Regions from separate parts of the Novosphingobium pituita genome, predicted to be linked through region 1. Evidence: riboswitches for the same ligand, from Rfam matches in the RefSeq annotation. Region 1 holds a riboswitch; the other holds the start of a gene.
What was found. A riboswitch is a leader RNA that binds a small molecule or an ion and turns the genes downstream of it on or off. The one in region 1 is predicted to bind thiamine pyrophosphate.
Positions count from the first base shown of each region.

Region 2: another riboswitch for thiamine pyrophosphate. It lies ahead of thiC (phosphomethylpyrimidine synthase ThiC); the one in region 1 lies ahead of SBI20_RS02445 (TonB-dependent receptor).

Region 1 is NZ_BTFW01000001.1:533,104-540,259, forward strand. Features, by position in the region: gene SBI20_RS02440 (phosphotransferase enzyme family protein) at 1-280, opposite strand, end outside; gene SBI20_RS02445 (TonB-dependent receptor) at 319-2,589, opposite strand; TPP riboswitch at 2,721-2,830, opposite strand; gene SBI20_RS02450 (TonB-dependent receptor) at 2,960-5,392, opposite strand; gene SBI20_RS02455 (exonuclease domain-containing protein) at 5,654-6,529, shown strand; gene SBI20_RS02460 (hypothetical protein) at 6,526-6,864, opposite strand; gene SBI20_RS02465 (hypothetical protein) at 6,968-7,156, opposite strand, start outside.
Region 2 is NZ_BTFW01000001.1:902,402-909,557, reverse strand. Features, by position in the region: gene SBI20_RS04440 (hypothetical protein) at 111-233, shown strand; gene SBI20_RS04435 (NAD(P) transhydrogenase subunit alpha) at 238-1,374, shown strand; gene SBI20_RS04430 (NAD(P) transhydrogenase subunit alpha part 2) at 1,496-1,780, shown strand; gene SBI20_RS04425 (NAD(P)(+) transhydrogenase (Re/Si-specific) subunit beta) at 1,780-3,192, shown strand; gene thiC (phosphomethylpyrimidine synthase ThiC) at 3,250-5,112, opposite strand; TPP riboswitch at 5,157-5,309, opposite strand; gene SBI20_RS04415 (hypothetical protein) at 5,434-5,754, shown strand; gene SBI20_RS04410 (aspartate/glutamate racemase family protein) at 5,864-6,559, shown strand; gene SBI20_RS04405 (deoxyguanosinetriphosphate triphosphohydrolase) at 6,590-7,156, shown strand, end outside.

The sequences.
Region 1 (7,156 bases):
GGGGCACGGGCAGGCCACGGGCATGGAGATGGGCCATGAACGCGTGTTCGGGGGCGAGGGTGGCCGGACTGCGCAGGCGGGCGTGGTGGCGCTTGAGGAAGAAGGTGCCTTCGGGAACCTCGACCCGCACGGCGGCAGAGAAGGGCCGGGGTGAATGCCAGGCAAGGGTGAAGGGGCGGCCTGCCGAGGCCGGGAAGCGGGCAAGCACGGCCCCGGCTTCGGCAGGCGTGATGGCAGGCCAGGCTGGCGCTTCGAGCGCCATGCCCATTCCATGCACCATGTGGCCCTCAGGCATGCGACCGGTCTGCGTCATGGCGCTCAGAAAGCGCGTGAGAGCGTCGCGACGAAGGCCCTGCCGCTGCCCACGTAATAGCGTGGGGCCGCGCTCGCGATCACCGAGCCATTGCGCCCGATGGTGTCCTGCGCATTGGTGCTGACCGACTGCACGCCCGACAGGACATGCGGGTTGGTGAGGTTGATGGCGTTCAGGCGCAAGTCCATCGTCTTGTCGTCGATCAGCCCGGCCAGATGGACGCCCACCGAAAGATCGAACGTGGCATAGCCCCTGATGCGCTCGTCGTTCATGAACGTGGCATACTGGTGGCCGACATACTTGAGCGTGGTGCTGCCGAACAGGCGGCCCCGGTCATACGTGGTGCCCAGCGCGAACTGGAAACCGGGGCTGGCCACGGCATGCTTGCCTCGCGTGGGCAGGAAATCGTCGCCCACGGGCAGGTCGCTGTCGATGCGGGTGTGGAGCGCTTCACCCGACAGATAGATGCTCATCCCGCGCGCCGGGCGATAGTCGATCTCGCCATCGACGCCCCAACTCGTCTGGCTGCCGCCATTGACCGTCGCATTGACGAGCGCGCCGCCGCTGTTGACGATGGTCGAGACCTGCCGGTTGCGGAAATGATAGTGGAACCCGGTGAGCGAGAACGACAGGCTCGGCCCGATGTAGCGATAGCCCAGTTCCTGCGAAAGCGAGCGTTCGGGGCGCAGGTCGCCGCGCCCCTGGGTGACCGGCTTGCCCAGGTAGTAGCTGTTGAGCAGCGCAAATTCGTTGGGCGCGCGGAAGTTGGTGACGATATTGGCAAAGACCTGCTGGTGCCCGTCGATCTGCCAGTGCAGCGCCGCGCGGGGCAGGGCGGCAAAGATGTCGGAGCGCACGGCGTCCTGCGGGCCGGGCAGGTAATTGCGCCCATTGCGCAGCACGTTCACGCCCTTGAAGCCGATGTCGAGCGTGAGCTTGTGGGTGAGCGCCATGCTGTCGGCCACGAAAAAGCCCTTGGTCACGGTGACCGTGCGCTCGTTCTCGTAGGCCAGCACGCGCCCGTCGGCGGTGTGGATGGCGGTGGCCTCGTCGCCCCAGGCTTCAAGCGGATGGCCGTTGTCCTTGAGCGGGGTATAGCTCTGGGTCACGCGGTCGGTGCCATAGTCGAACCACAGCCCGGCGGTGATCTTGTGGGCTCCGGCCCTGAAGGTCAGGCTGGCGACATCGCCCACGCGCATCTGGCTGGCCATCCAGTTGCCCAGCACTGTCGCCTGTCCGTTGACGGCGCCGGGCAGGCTGATCGGGTCGGCCAGAAATTCGGTGCCCAGATAGTTGCCGGTCGTGCTCAGCTGCGTGCCATAGGGCGAGTTGCCAAAACCGATCTGGAAATAGCCGGTAGTGTCGAAATCGAGCCGGTCATTCAGGTGCAGGTGGACCGGCGCCGAGATATAGAAATTGCGGAACGGCGCGCGATAGAGCCGCCAATAGTTGGTATTGCCCGGCGTATAGCGGGCATCATAGTTGAACTTGCGCCCCGAGGCCTGCCAGTCGGCCATCGACGGGCTGGGATACGTCGAGGTGATCGCGTCGTTGTACGAGAGCGCCAGCGCGGCACGGTTGCCTTGCCCCCATTCCTTGAGGATCTTGGCATCGACATGGCGGCGGCGGTCAAAACCGGCCCCGCGCCAGTTGTCGGCGCGGTTGTTGGAGAAGGAGACGAAGGCCTTGAGCCCGGTCTTGCCGATTTCGCCGGTGTCGAAGCGCACGAAGCCGCGTGCCTCGTTGTATGACCCCACCGAGGCATCGACCAGACCGCCCATCCTGTCAGCCGGATCGCTCAGGCTGAGCGCGATGACACCGCCTGCCGCCGAAACCACCGGTGCGGCAATGTCGGCGGCCCCTTGCGCCAGCGTTATCTGCCGGAGATTCTCGGTATCGGCGAACTGCGAGGGATAGGCATAGAAATAGCCGATGTCGTTCTGCGGCGCGCCTTCCATCAGGACGCCGATCTGGTCCTGTCCCAGCCCGCGCAGGGTGATCCCCGAACTGACCGAAAGGCCATAGGGATCGCTGGAGGCCACATTGGCGCCCGGCAGCATGGCCACCAGCTGATAGGCATTGAGCGTGGGCGCCTGCTTGCGCAGAAAATCACTGCCGATCGCGCTGATCGCCTGCGGCGCGTTCTGGTCGGGGAGCAGCCCTTCGGGATCGCGATGGCCGATCACCTCGATGCGGTCAGCCGAATCGGCGCTGTCTGCGCTGGTGTCTGGATTGGCGCCTGCATCGGCGGCATGGGCATTCTGCGTCGACAGCAGGGCAGCCAGGCTGGCCCCGACGAGCGCGGCATGGCGCAGGCCGCTGCGCTGAAACGAGGGTGCCAAATTCTGAAAACAAGGGGAAAAACAGGCCGTCATGTCTCGTCCGCTCCACACGGAGGGACGCCGGAATTGCAGCCGTCGACCCTCCCTACGCCGGTGTCAACCGGATCAGGTTCAGCGGGTCGTGGTCTGCTGACCACCTCTCAGCCGCGCATCAGCGGCCCCCCGGGGATGTGCGGGCCACTAGACGTTTCGTGGCGTCGGGGAAAGAGACAAGTCGCAAAAATAATCGACAGACCGCAAAACAGGACCGGCGCTGGAAAGGGACCCCTTTCCAGCGCCGGCTGTTCTTCGGAAAAAGCGATCTTTACAGCTTGACGTGGGCCGTGATGATCGCGGTGCGGCCTGCGGCCTGGTTGACGAAGTGGGTGGTGAAGGCGCGGTCGAAATAGCGCTTGTTGAAGACGTTGTTGACGTTGACCTGAAGCGCGAAGCGCGGCGTCACCTGAAGCTGCGCGTTGGCGTCAAAGCGCCAGTAGGCGGGGACTTCGCGGGCCAGCGTCTTGCTGATCACCACCGCGCCATTGCTCACCGAGCGCAAGTCGGAATAGCCGCCATAGACCTTGCCCATGTATTGCGCATTGCCGCCCAGCGTGATGCGGTCGGTGACCTTGTAGGTCGTGGCCGCGGTAAAGCTGTGTTCGGGCGTGTTGGGGAAGCGCTTGCCGGTGTTCACCGAAGGCGCGGTCAGGCCCGAAGTGACGGTATAGCCGCCATCGACGATGGTCGAGTCCATGTAGGTGTAGCCGCCAAAGACGTTCCAGCGCGGGGTGATATTGCCCGAGAACGAGAACTCGATCCCCTTGATCAGGCGTTCGCCGATGAAGCTGACAAGGCCGTTGGCATCGATCGAGCGGGCATTGCTGGTATCGGTGCGGAACGCGGCGAGGGTGAGCGAAAGGCCTTCGTCGAAGACATTCCACTTGGTCCCCACTTCATAGGACTTGGTGCGTTCGACCTTGAGCGCGTCGGCGGCGTTCTGGTCGGTGCCCAGCGCATTGGTTTCCTGCCCGTTGGCAAGGTAGGAGCCCGGCGGGGTGGCGGCGCTGGAGGTCGAGAAGTAGATGCTGCCGTTGGGCGCGGGCTTCCAGGTCAGGCCAGCCTGATAGGACACGATGTCGTCGCGGCGGCTCACCCAGGTGCGCCCGCTTTCGTCGGTGGCGCTGGCAGCAAGGCCGGCGCTGGTGCGGGTGATGTAGTGGTCGTAGCGAACCCCGACGTTGAGCAGCAGGCTCTTGGTGATGTCGATCGTGTCGAGAACCGAGATCGCCTTGGTCATCGTGCGTGCACGGGTCCAGGTCTGGGGCAGCGAGCGCCCGATCGGCGAGACGGTCGAAGACCCGTCAGAGGCATAGCTGACCCACGGATCATAGGGGTTGGGCGCGCCCACGGTGGTGCAGTTGTAAGTCGTGATCGAGGCCGTGCCGCACAGACCGCCGGTGGGGAAGCTGCCGGTATAGCCGCTGCCGGTCGAAATCGCGGTGCCGGTGCTCGGGTTGGACTGGAACGCACCGACCTTGACCTTCTCGGTGCTGATCTCGGCGGTCACGGTGAAGGTGTTCTTGATGTGGCCGATGGCAAAGCTGCCGAACAGGTCGGTCTGGTTGATCAGCCCGGTCGTCTCGCTGTAGCGGGTGTTGGCACGGCGCCAGACATAGCCATTGGCGACATTGCCCTTGCTGTCGTCGGGCTGGGTGAGCACGTAGCTCTGGTCGGTCACGCCATAGCGGAACGTGTTGCGCAAGGTCAGGCCATTGCCGAACTCGTGCTGGGCGGTCGCGGTCCCGGTATTGGCGTGGGTCCGGCGGAAATCGCGGTCGACCAGGCCATAGAACGTGCCGCGGCGGACCTTGACGGGTCCGGTCTCGGTCACGCCGGCAGGGGCATTGTTGATGGTGTATTGATAGGGAATGCCGGAATCGGGCAGTTCGTTGGTGTCGAGGTGATAGTAGGCCAGCGTCAGGCTGCTCGGGCCGGTCAGGCCGAACTTGACCGAAGGCGCCACGCCCCAGCGGCTCTGCCAGATGGCATCGCGTCCGGCCACGTTCTGGTCGTGGTACATCGCCGCGATGCGCAGGCCGATGTTGTGGCCGAGGGGCTGGTTGATGTCGGCGGTCAGGCGCTTGTACTGCGAGGTGCCGGTGGCCGCCGAAAGATCGGCGAAGCGGCCTTCGACGGGCAGCTTGGAGACCATGTTGATCGCGCCGCCCACGTTGCCGCGCCCGCCCATCGTGCTGTCGGAGCCCTTGACGACCTCGATCTGGTCGACCGCGAAGACTTCGCGGCTGGCCGCGCCGATGTCGCGCACGCCGTCGAGGTACATCGAATTCTGCGCGTCGGTGCCACGGATATAGGGACGGTCGCCCTGCGGGCTGCCGCCTTCGCCCGCGCCCAGCGTAATGCCGGGGACGAGGCGCAGGGCATCGGTGAGCGAGGCCGTGGCCGTGTCGGCCAGAACCTGCGAGGGGATCACCGAGACCGAGCGCGGGGTATCGAGCAGCGGGGCGGTATACTTGGGCGAGGAGGCCTTGTCGGTCTTGTAGCTGCCTTCGGTAACGGCGGTGTCGGTGACGGTGACACTGCCCAGAACCTTGGGTTCCCCTGCAGCAGTCGATGTACTTTCCTGGGCCAGGGCGGGGGTGCCCACCGCAATCAGGCTGACGCAGCCGAGCGCGAGGAAGCGCGAAGCTCCCGTTCGGGCATCGAGGCGGTCGTCAGAGCGGTTGGAAGTGGTCCTCAACGTGAATTCCTTCGAGCCTGTGTTGTTCTGTCAGAAGCAGTTGCTCCGGCGGATTGCGCCGCGCCCCGTCTGCCTCCTGACGTTGCCGATTAATGCGAGTCGCTCGCACTAGCAAGTCTTGTTGAGAATGATTTTCTGTTTCGTTGCGTGCAAGGTGCGGATTGCGGCATTTTTGCACCAGCTCTTCAGGGCCCTTGAGCCCGCCGCATGGAGGGCAACCGCGCCGTTGTGGAATTTGACCGCGCCGCCTAGAAAAGGGCGATGAACGCTCCTGCGCCCATTTCGACCATGCGTACCTCGCCAGACTATCCCGATCCCGATTTTGTCGTCATCGATGTTGAGACGGCTTGCGAACGGGTCAGCAGCATCTGTCAGGTCGGCATTGTCGGCTACAGGGACGGGGGCGAAGTCTTCGCCTATGAAACGCTGGTCGATCCGCGCGATACGTTCTCGGCCTTCAACATCGGCATTCATGGGATCACGGCGCGTGATGTCGCCGGAGCGCCCGATTTCGCGCAAGTCCACGCCCGGCTCGAAGCCCACTTGGCCGGGCGCGTGGTGGTCGCGCACTCCAGCTTCGACAAGGGCGCGCTGGCGGCGGCCTGCACCCGGACAGGCTGCGCGCCGATCACCGCGCGCTGGCTCGACAGCGTGCGCGTGGCCAAGCGGGCCTGGCCCGATCTGACGAGCCACAGACTCAATGTCCTGGCCGATTTTCTGGGGCTTTCCCATCGCCACCACGATGCGCTGAGCGATGCCCGCGCGGCGGGGCAGGTGATCCTCCGGGCGATCGAGCACACCGGCACCCCGCTCGAAGCCTGGCTGGCGACCCCGCCCAAGGCCCGCGCCCGCGCGCCCGAACCGGCCCCGGACGGGCCGCTGGCCGGCATGCGGGTGGCCCTGCTGGGCGAGGCGGTCGACGGGCCTCTGGCGCAATGGGTCGCGCAGGCAGGCGGTCGCATCGTGGCCGGTGTCGGGCGGACGACCACGATGCTGCTGGTGGCCACGAAGCACCCTTACGGACGCTTTGTCGAAGCCAGCCCGGCCTATCGCAAGGCGGAAGAGCTGCGCAGGGCAGGCCGAGACATCGCCATCCTGACCGAGGCGGTCCTGCGCAAGCGGATCGGGGCGTTCTAGCGCTTCTTGCGCGCAATCGTGGCGGTGAAATCGGGGTCTTTGTTGGCCACCCAGTCGACGAACTTGCGGATCGCCGGATTGGCGAGCAGCCCGTCCACGTCCATGCCATAGCGCTGAAGCTCGGAATTGGTGAAATTCGTGATCAGCGTCTGCTGGCAGATGCCGTGCATGGGCACGACATCGCGGCCACCCCGGCTCTTGGGGGTGGGGTGATGCCACACGATGGTCGAACCGGTGGGGCGCCCGCAAAGCCAGCAGGGCACCGGTGCGGGTGCAGCCTCTTCCTCGTCGGGGAGGTCGTCGAAAGGATCACGTCGGGAATGCTTGCGGGCCATCAGGTCTGCCAATGAAGGGGAGCGCCAGAAGCGGCGACCGCAGGCTTCATAGCGGGCCGATGGCTGGCTGCAAGCCAAACAGGCCGCAAGCGGAACGCAGCCCTCAATTGCTCCGGCGGTGCTTCCCGCCATAGTGCTTGCCGCAATACTTTTCGAGGTTTTCCATCTCGCGCGCGGCGGCCGTGGCGGCGGCGAGGTCGCAGGGCATGGTTTCGGCAGCCGAAATGCGCGCATCGACCCTTGCCTTGAGTTCTTCGATATCGGCGCGGCTGAACATGTTCTTCTCGCGCAG
Region 2 (7,156 bases), 370 kb from region 1:
ATTAAACCCCAGTCTACAGCTTCCTGTCTACAGGTACAGCTTCCCGCTTGAGCCGGGAGGGCGCGCGCGATAGGCTGCCGGATGCGATCAGAAAATGAAGGCGAAACCCCATGACGTCAGCTGTTGACATGAAGGCTGCGCGCGAGACCTATGACGGATTTCTCACGGTGATCAAGATCGCCGTTCCGGTGATCGCGCTGATCGTGGCATTCGTGATTGCGGTCATCCAGTAAGCCGATGACGCAGAACCTTGTTATCGCCGCCCTGCGTGAACGCGCACCGGGCGAGACCCGCGTGGCGGTCACGCCCGAAACCGTGCGCAAGCTGGTCGGGCTTGGCGCTGCTGTTGCCGTGGAAAGCGGTGCAGGAACGACCGCCGGCATTGCCGATGCTGATTATCAGGCCGTTGGCGCGCGCATCGCGCCCGATGCGAGCGCGGCTCTGGCAGGCGCGGGCATCGTGCTGGGCATTCAGGGCCCCGATCCAGCCCTGCTGGCGGGCGTTGCGCCCGGTGCCTGGGTCGTGGCCGGGCTCGATCCGTTCGGGCAGCGCCCGCGGGTGGAGGCCTATGCCGCTGCCGGGCTCGAAGCGCTGGCCATGGAGTTCATGCCGCGCATCACCCGCGCCCAGTCGATGGACATCCTCTCCTCGCAGGCCAACCTTGCCGGCTACAAGGCCGTGCTCGTGGCCGCCAACCTCTATGGCCGGGCCTTCCCGATGATGATGACGGCCGCTGGCACGGTCAGCGCGGCCAAGGCCTTCGTCATGGGCGTGGGCGTGGCCGGGCTTCAGGCCATCGCCACCGCGCGCCGCCTTGGCGCGCAGGTTTCGGCCACCGACGTCCGCTCGGCGACCAAGGAGCAGATCCTCTCGCTCGGCGCCAAGCCGATCTTCGTGGAAAGCGTGGCGGGCATCGAGGGTGAAGGGTCTGGCGGCTATGCCACCGAGATGAGCCCGGAATACCAGAAGGCCCAGGCCGAACTGGTTTCCAGCCACATCGCCAAGCAGGACATCGTGATCACCACGGCGCTCATTCCGGGCCGGGCCGCGCCGCGCCTGATCACCGACACCCAGATCGCCACGATGCGCCCCGGTTCGGTCATCTACGACCTTGCCGTGGCCCAGGGCGGCAATGTCGAGGGCAGCGTGGCCGACCAGGTGGTCGAGCGCCACGGGGTCAAGATCGTCGGCTATTCCAACACGCCTGCACACCTGCCGGCCGATGCCTCGGCGCTGTTCGCGCGCAACCTGTTCAATTTCCTGTCCGCGTTCTGGGACAAGGAACAGGGGCGCCCGGTGCTCGACGAGGAAATCGGCACGGCCATCCGCCTCACGCAAGGCGGCAAAATCGTGAACCAGCGGTTGCTGGGCTGAACGGACACCCTCCCTGCATGCGGGGAGGGGCGCCCGCGTGCGACGCCGTGATCCGGCGAAAGGGAGAGCCAAGGCCAATGCCCCTCTCCCGCGCGCGGGCGATCATGAAGGTAAGTGTGTCATGGACTTCATTTCGATCCTGAGCATTTTCGTGCTCGCCTGCTTTGTGGGCTATTACGTGGTCTGGTCGGTCACGCCCGCCCTCCACACGCCGCTCATGGCGGTGACCAACGCCATTTCCTCGGTGATCATCGTGGGGGCGCTGGTGGCTTCGGCGGCGGCGGGTTCGCCGCTGGCCAAGTGGCTGGGGCTGGGCGCGGTGGTGCTCGCCTCGATCAACATTTTCGGCGGCTTTGCCGTCACGGAGCGCATGCTCGCGATGTACAAGAAGAAGGACAAGAAGTGATGGGCGGCCTCGCTTCCTCACCCTTTGTGGGCCTGGCCTATCTGGTCGCGGGGGTGCTGTTCATCCTCGCGCTGCGCGGGCTGTCGAGCCCGGCGACGAGCCGCGCGGGCAACCGCTATGGCGTGATCGGCATGGTCATTGCCGTGGCGACCACGCTGGTCACCCACGGCATTGCCAGCCTGCCCGAGATCGCCGTGGCGATCGCGCTGGGCGGCGGCATCGGCTTTTTCATCGCGCGCCGCATCCAGATGACGGCGATGCCCCAACTGGTCGCCGCGTTCCACTCGCTGGTGGGCCTTGCCGCCGTGCTGGTCGGCCTTTCGGCCTATGCCAATCCGGCGGCCTTCGGCATCCTGCTGCCCTCGGGCGTGATCAATCCCGACAGCCGCATCGAGATGGGGCTGGGCATTGCCATCGGTGCGATCACGTTCTCGGGCTCGATCATCGCCTTCCTCAAGCTGGCAGGCAAGATGAGCGGCGCGGCGATCCTGCTGCCGGGGCGCCATGTGATCAATCTGGGCACGCTGGCGGCGATTGTCGGCCTCGTCGCCTGGTTCACCCAGGACGAAAGCGGCTGGGTGATCGTGGCGATCACCGGGCTTGCCTTCCTGATCGGCTTCCTGCTGATCATCCCCATCGGCGGCGCGGACATGCCGGTGGTCGTCTCGATGCTCAATTCCTATTCGGGCTGGGCGGCTGCGGCGATGGGCTTCACGCTCCACAACACCGCGATGATCATCACGGGCGCGCTCGTCGGCTCGTCGGGCGCGATTCTGTCCTACATCATGTGCAAGGCCATGAACCGCTCGTTCCTGTCGGTGATTGCCGGGGGCTTTGGCGCCGAAGCGGCCAGCGGCGGTGGCGCGGCCAAGGAACAGCGCCCTTGGAAGCGCGGCAGCGCCGAGGACGCGGCCTTCCTGATGAAGGAAGCCGAGAACGTCATCATCATTCCGGGCTACGGCATGGCCGTCAGCCAGGCGCAGCACGCGCTGCGCGAGATGGCCGACAACCTCAAGGCGCACGGCGTCAAGGTGAAGTACGCGATCCACCCGGTGGCAGGGCGCATGCCCGGCCACATGAACGTGCTGCTCGCCGAAGCCAATGTGCCCTACGACGAAGTCTACGAGCTTGAGGACATCCAGGGCGATTTCGCCCAGTGCGACGTGGTCTTCATCATCGGCGCCAACGACGTCGTGAACCCGGCGGCCAAGACCGACAAGTCCAGCCCGATCTATGGCATGCCGGTCTTTGATGTCGAGAAGGCCAAGACGATCCTCTTCGTCAAGCGCTCGATGAATGGCGTGGGCTATTCGGGCGTCGACAACGACGTGTTCTACATGGACCAGACGATGATGCTCCTGTCCGACGCCAAGAAGATGGTCGAGGACATCAACAAGGCCCTTCAGGACTGACCAGGCCATGCGCCCGACCGGAAGGAGCGATGCTGCTCCTTCCGGTCGGCACCCGCTTCAGTCGGCCACGGGCATGTAGAGGTCGCCGCCTTCGCGGTACTTCCGGCTCATCTCGGCCATGCCCTTTTCGGCGTCCCGGGCGGCGGCAAAGGTCTCGATCGGGGCGTTCTGCCTGGCGGCGAAGTCGCGCACTTCCTGTGTGATCTTCATCGAGCAGAACCTGGGGCCGCACATCGAGCAGAAATGGGCCGACTTGGCGCCCTCGGCAGGCAAGGTCTGGTCGTGATACCGCTCGGCGGTGTCCGGGTCGAGTGACAGGTTGAACTGGTCGCGCCAGCGAAATTCGAAGCGCGCGCGCGACAGGGCATCGTCGCGCAGCCTGGCCGCCGGGTGGCCCTTGGCGAGGTCGGCTGCATGTGCAGCCAGCTTGTAGGTCACCACGCCCACCTTGACGTCGTCGCGGTCGGGCAGGCCCAGATGCTCCTTGGGCGTGACGTAGCAGAGCATCGCCGTGCCGAACCAGCCGATCATCGCCGCGCCAATGCCACTGGTGATGTGGTCATAGCCGGGCGCGATGTCGGTGACGAGCGGCCCGAGCGTGTAGAAAGGCGCTTCGCCGCAGACTTGCAGCTGCTTGTCCATATTCTCCTTGATCTTGTGCATCGGCACATGGCCGGGGCCCTCGATCATCACTTGCACGTCCTGCTCCCAGGCGCGCTTGGCCAGCTCGCCCAGCGTGTAGAGTTCGGAGAACTGCGCTTCGTCATTGGCGTCGGCAATCGAGCCGGGGCGCAACCCGTCCCCGAGGGAGTAGGCCACGTCGTATGCCTTCATGATCTCGGTGATCTCGTCGAAACGCTCGTAGAGGAACGATTCCTTGTGGTGCGCCAGGCACCACTTGGCCATGATCGATCCACCGCGCGAGACGATGCCGGTGACGCGCCTGGCGGTCAGCGGGATGTAGGGCAGGCGGACACCGGCATGGATGGTAAAATAGTCCACCCCCTGCTCGGCCTGCTCGATCAGCGTGTCGCGGAAGATTTCCCAGGTCAGTTCCTCGGCAATGCCGCCAACCTTTTCCAGCGCCTGATAGATCGGCACGGTGCCGATCGGAACCGGCGCGTTGCGGATGATCCACTCGCGCGTGTCATGGATGTTGCGTCCGGTCGAGAGGTCCATCACCGTGTCGGCGCCGTGGCGGATCGACCAGACCATCTTGTCGACTTCGCTGGCCACGTCCGAGGCCACAGCCGAGTTGCCGATGTTGGCGTTGATCTTCACCAGGAAATTGCGCCCGATCGCCATCGGCTCGCTTTCGGGGTGGTTGATGTTGCTGGGAATGATCGCACGGCCGCGCGCCACTTCCTCGCGCACGAATTCGGGGGTCACGAAATCGGGAATGGCCGCGCCCCAGTCGTTGCCATCGCGCAGCAGCTTGTCCTTCAGGATCGCGCGGCCCAGGTTCTCGCGGGTGGCGACATAGTGCATCTCGGGCGTGATGATGCCGCGGCGGGCATAGTGCATCTGGCTGACGTTGGCGCCAGCCCTGGCGCGCAGCGGGCGCTTCACCGTGTTGGGGAAGGCAGGCACGCCGCCGCTGCGGTCAGGGCCCAGCTGGCCGTTGTCCTCGGGCTTGACGGGGCGGGCCTCGTACTCCTCGACATCGCCGCGCGCGATGATCCAGTCGCGGCGGATGTGTGCAAGGCCGGCCGAGATGTCGATGGTGGCCGCCGGGTCGGTATAGGCGCCCGAGGTGTCATAGACGCGCACCGGCGGTTCGCCGCTGCCCGCTTCCTGCGCGATCTCGCGCATGGCAACCATGACCGAGGGATCGCCGGGAGCGGGCAGGTAAATCTTGCGGCTGCCGCGGATCGGGCCGGTGGTCACGCCAATGTCGAGTCTGGAAGGGATGTCAGTCATGATCAGTCCTTTCGAGGCGACGAAGGGACTGGCACGCGCATTGCGCATGGCCGAACAACCCTCCCTCCGCCCGTACTAACGGGTTCAGGTTCAACGGGTCGGGCGGTGCGAACCGCCCCTCTCAGCCATTGCCGTCCGTCGCGATGGGCCATCGACCCGTCCGACGGGCAAGCGCGCAGGCTCCCCGGGGATGAACCGTGTGTAAGCCTTGTCTGCCGCGCCGTCCAGAGGGGGCGATCACGATGCTCGACGGCCCCGGGCCTTCCCCGGCGCGAGAATGTCGATTGACAGCAAGAGGATGAAGGAGGAGGGGCCTTGCCCATGAAGGCTCCCCTCATCGCCGCTGTCGCTGCCCTGTCGATCCTGACGGGTGGCTGCGTCTCCAAGCTTGCCGAAGGCCGCGTGCGCTCGGCGCTGGTCGATGCAGGGCTCTCCCGGCCCACTGCCGCCTGCATGGCCGAGCGGATGACCGACCGCCTCTCGATCAGCCAGCTTCGCCGTCTGGAATCCCTGCGCGGCCCCAAGCGCACCCTGGCCGACTATGTCTGGACGGTGCGCCGCCTCGAAGATCCCGAACTCTTGCAGGTGACCCTGTCGTCGGCGGCCCTGTGCGCCTCCGGCCTCGCGCCCGAGCGCCATTGAGCGCGTCCCCCTTCCGAGGGGGAACTTCCCTTGCAGGGCTGGACCTTGCAGTCCTGCTTGCGTAAGCCTTGCCAGATGACCGGACGGGACACCGGCAGGAGATACACGTTTGCGCAAGATTGGCCTTATCGGCGGGATGAGCTGGGTTTCGACCCGCACGTATTATGACCATATCAACAAGCTGGTCCAGGGACGCACGAGCACGCTGTCGAGCGCGCCGCTGATCATCGAGAGCCTCGATTTCGCGCCGCTCGCCCGGCTGTCGAGCGCGGAAGAATGGGCGCGCGCCGCGCTGGTTCTGGTCGAAAGCGCCCAGCGCCTCGCCCAGGCCGGTGCCAGTGCGATCCTGATCGGCGCCAATTCGATGCACAAGGTCTATGACAAGGTCGCCGCTGCGGTCGATGTGCCGGTGATCCACATTGCCGACGCCGTGGGCGCGCGGATGCAGGCCGACGGCGTGACGACCGCCGCGCTGATCGGCTCGCGCAATGTCATGGTCGAGAGCTTCTATCGCAAGCGGCTGGTCGCCCACGGGGTGACGCTGCTGCCCCCGGTGATGGACAATGTCGAGGAAATCGACCGCATCATCTACGAGGAACTGATGCAGGGCCGCGTCACCCGCGCCGCCGAGCGCACGTTCAAGACGATGATCACCTCGATGGATCAGGCTGGCGCGCAGGCCGTCGTGCTCGGCTGCACCGAACTCGACACGGTGATCGACGTCGACGCCAATGTCCTGCCGATCTACGACGGCGCCCGCATCCACGCCGAAGCGGCGGTGGGCTGGATCATGGGCGATTCATGAGCCGATGGGCCTGAACCGATGGGGGGCTGCATGACGGACGCGCCGATCAGGGCTCCTTTCGCCAGCGATCCGGCCGCCTCGCGCGGGCGCGAATTTGCCACCGACAAGGGCGGCGTGCGCGGCCCGCGCAGCGAATTCCAGCGCGACCGCGACCGGATCATCCACTCGATCGCGTTCCGGCGCCTGCGTCACAAGACGCAGGTGTTCATCGCGCCCGATGGCGATCACTATCGCGTCCGGCTCACCCACAGCCTCGAAGTGGCCCAGATCGGGCGGGTGATCGCCCGCACGCTGGCCGTGGACGAGGATCTGACCGAGGCGCTGTGCCTCGCCCACGACATCGGCCATCCCCCGTTTGGCCATGCGGGCGAAAGCGCGCTCGAAGCCGCGCTCTCCCATGCAGGCGGGTTCGACCACAACGCCAATACCCTGCGCGTGCTGATGCGGCTCGAAAGCCCCTATGTCGAGCATGATGGCCTCAACCTGACGTGGGAGACGCTCGAAGGCCTTGCCAAGCACAATGGCCCCATTCGCAAGGCGCCCTGGGCCCTGGCCGAACTCGACGCGGCCTTTCCGCTCGATCTGGCCAGCCATGCC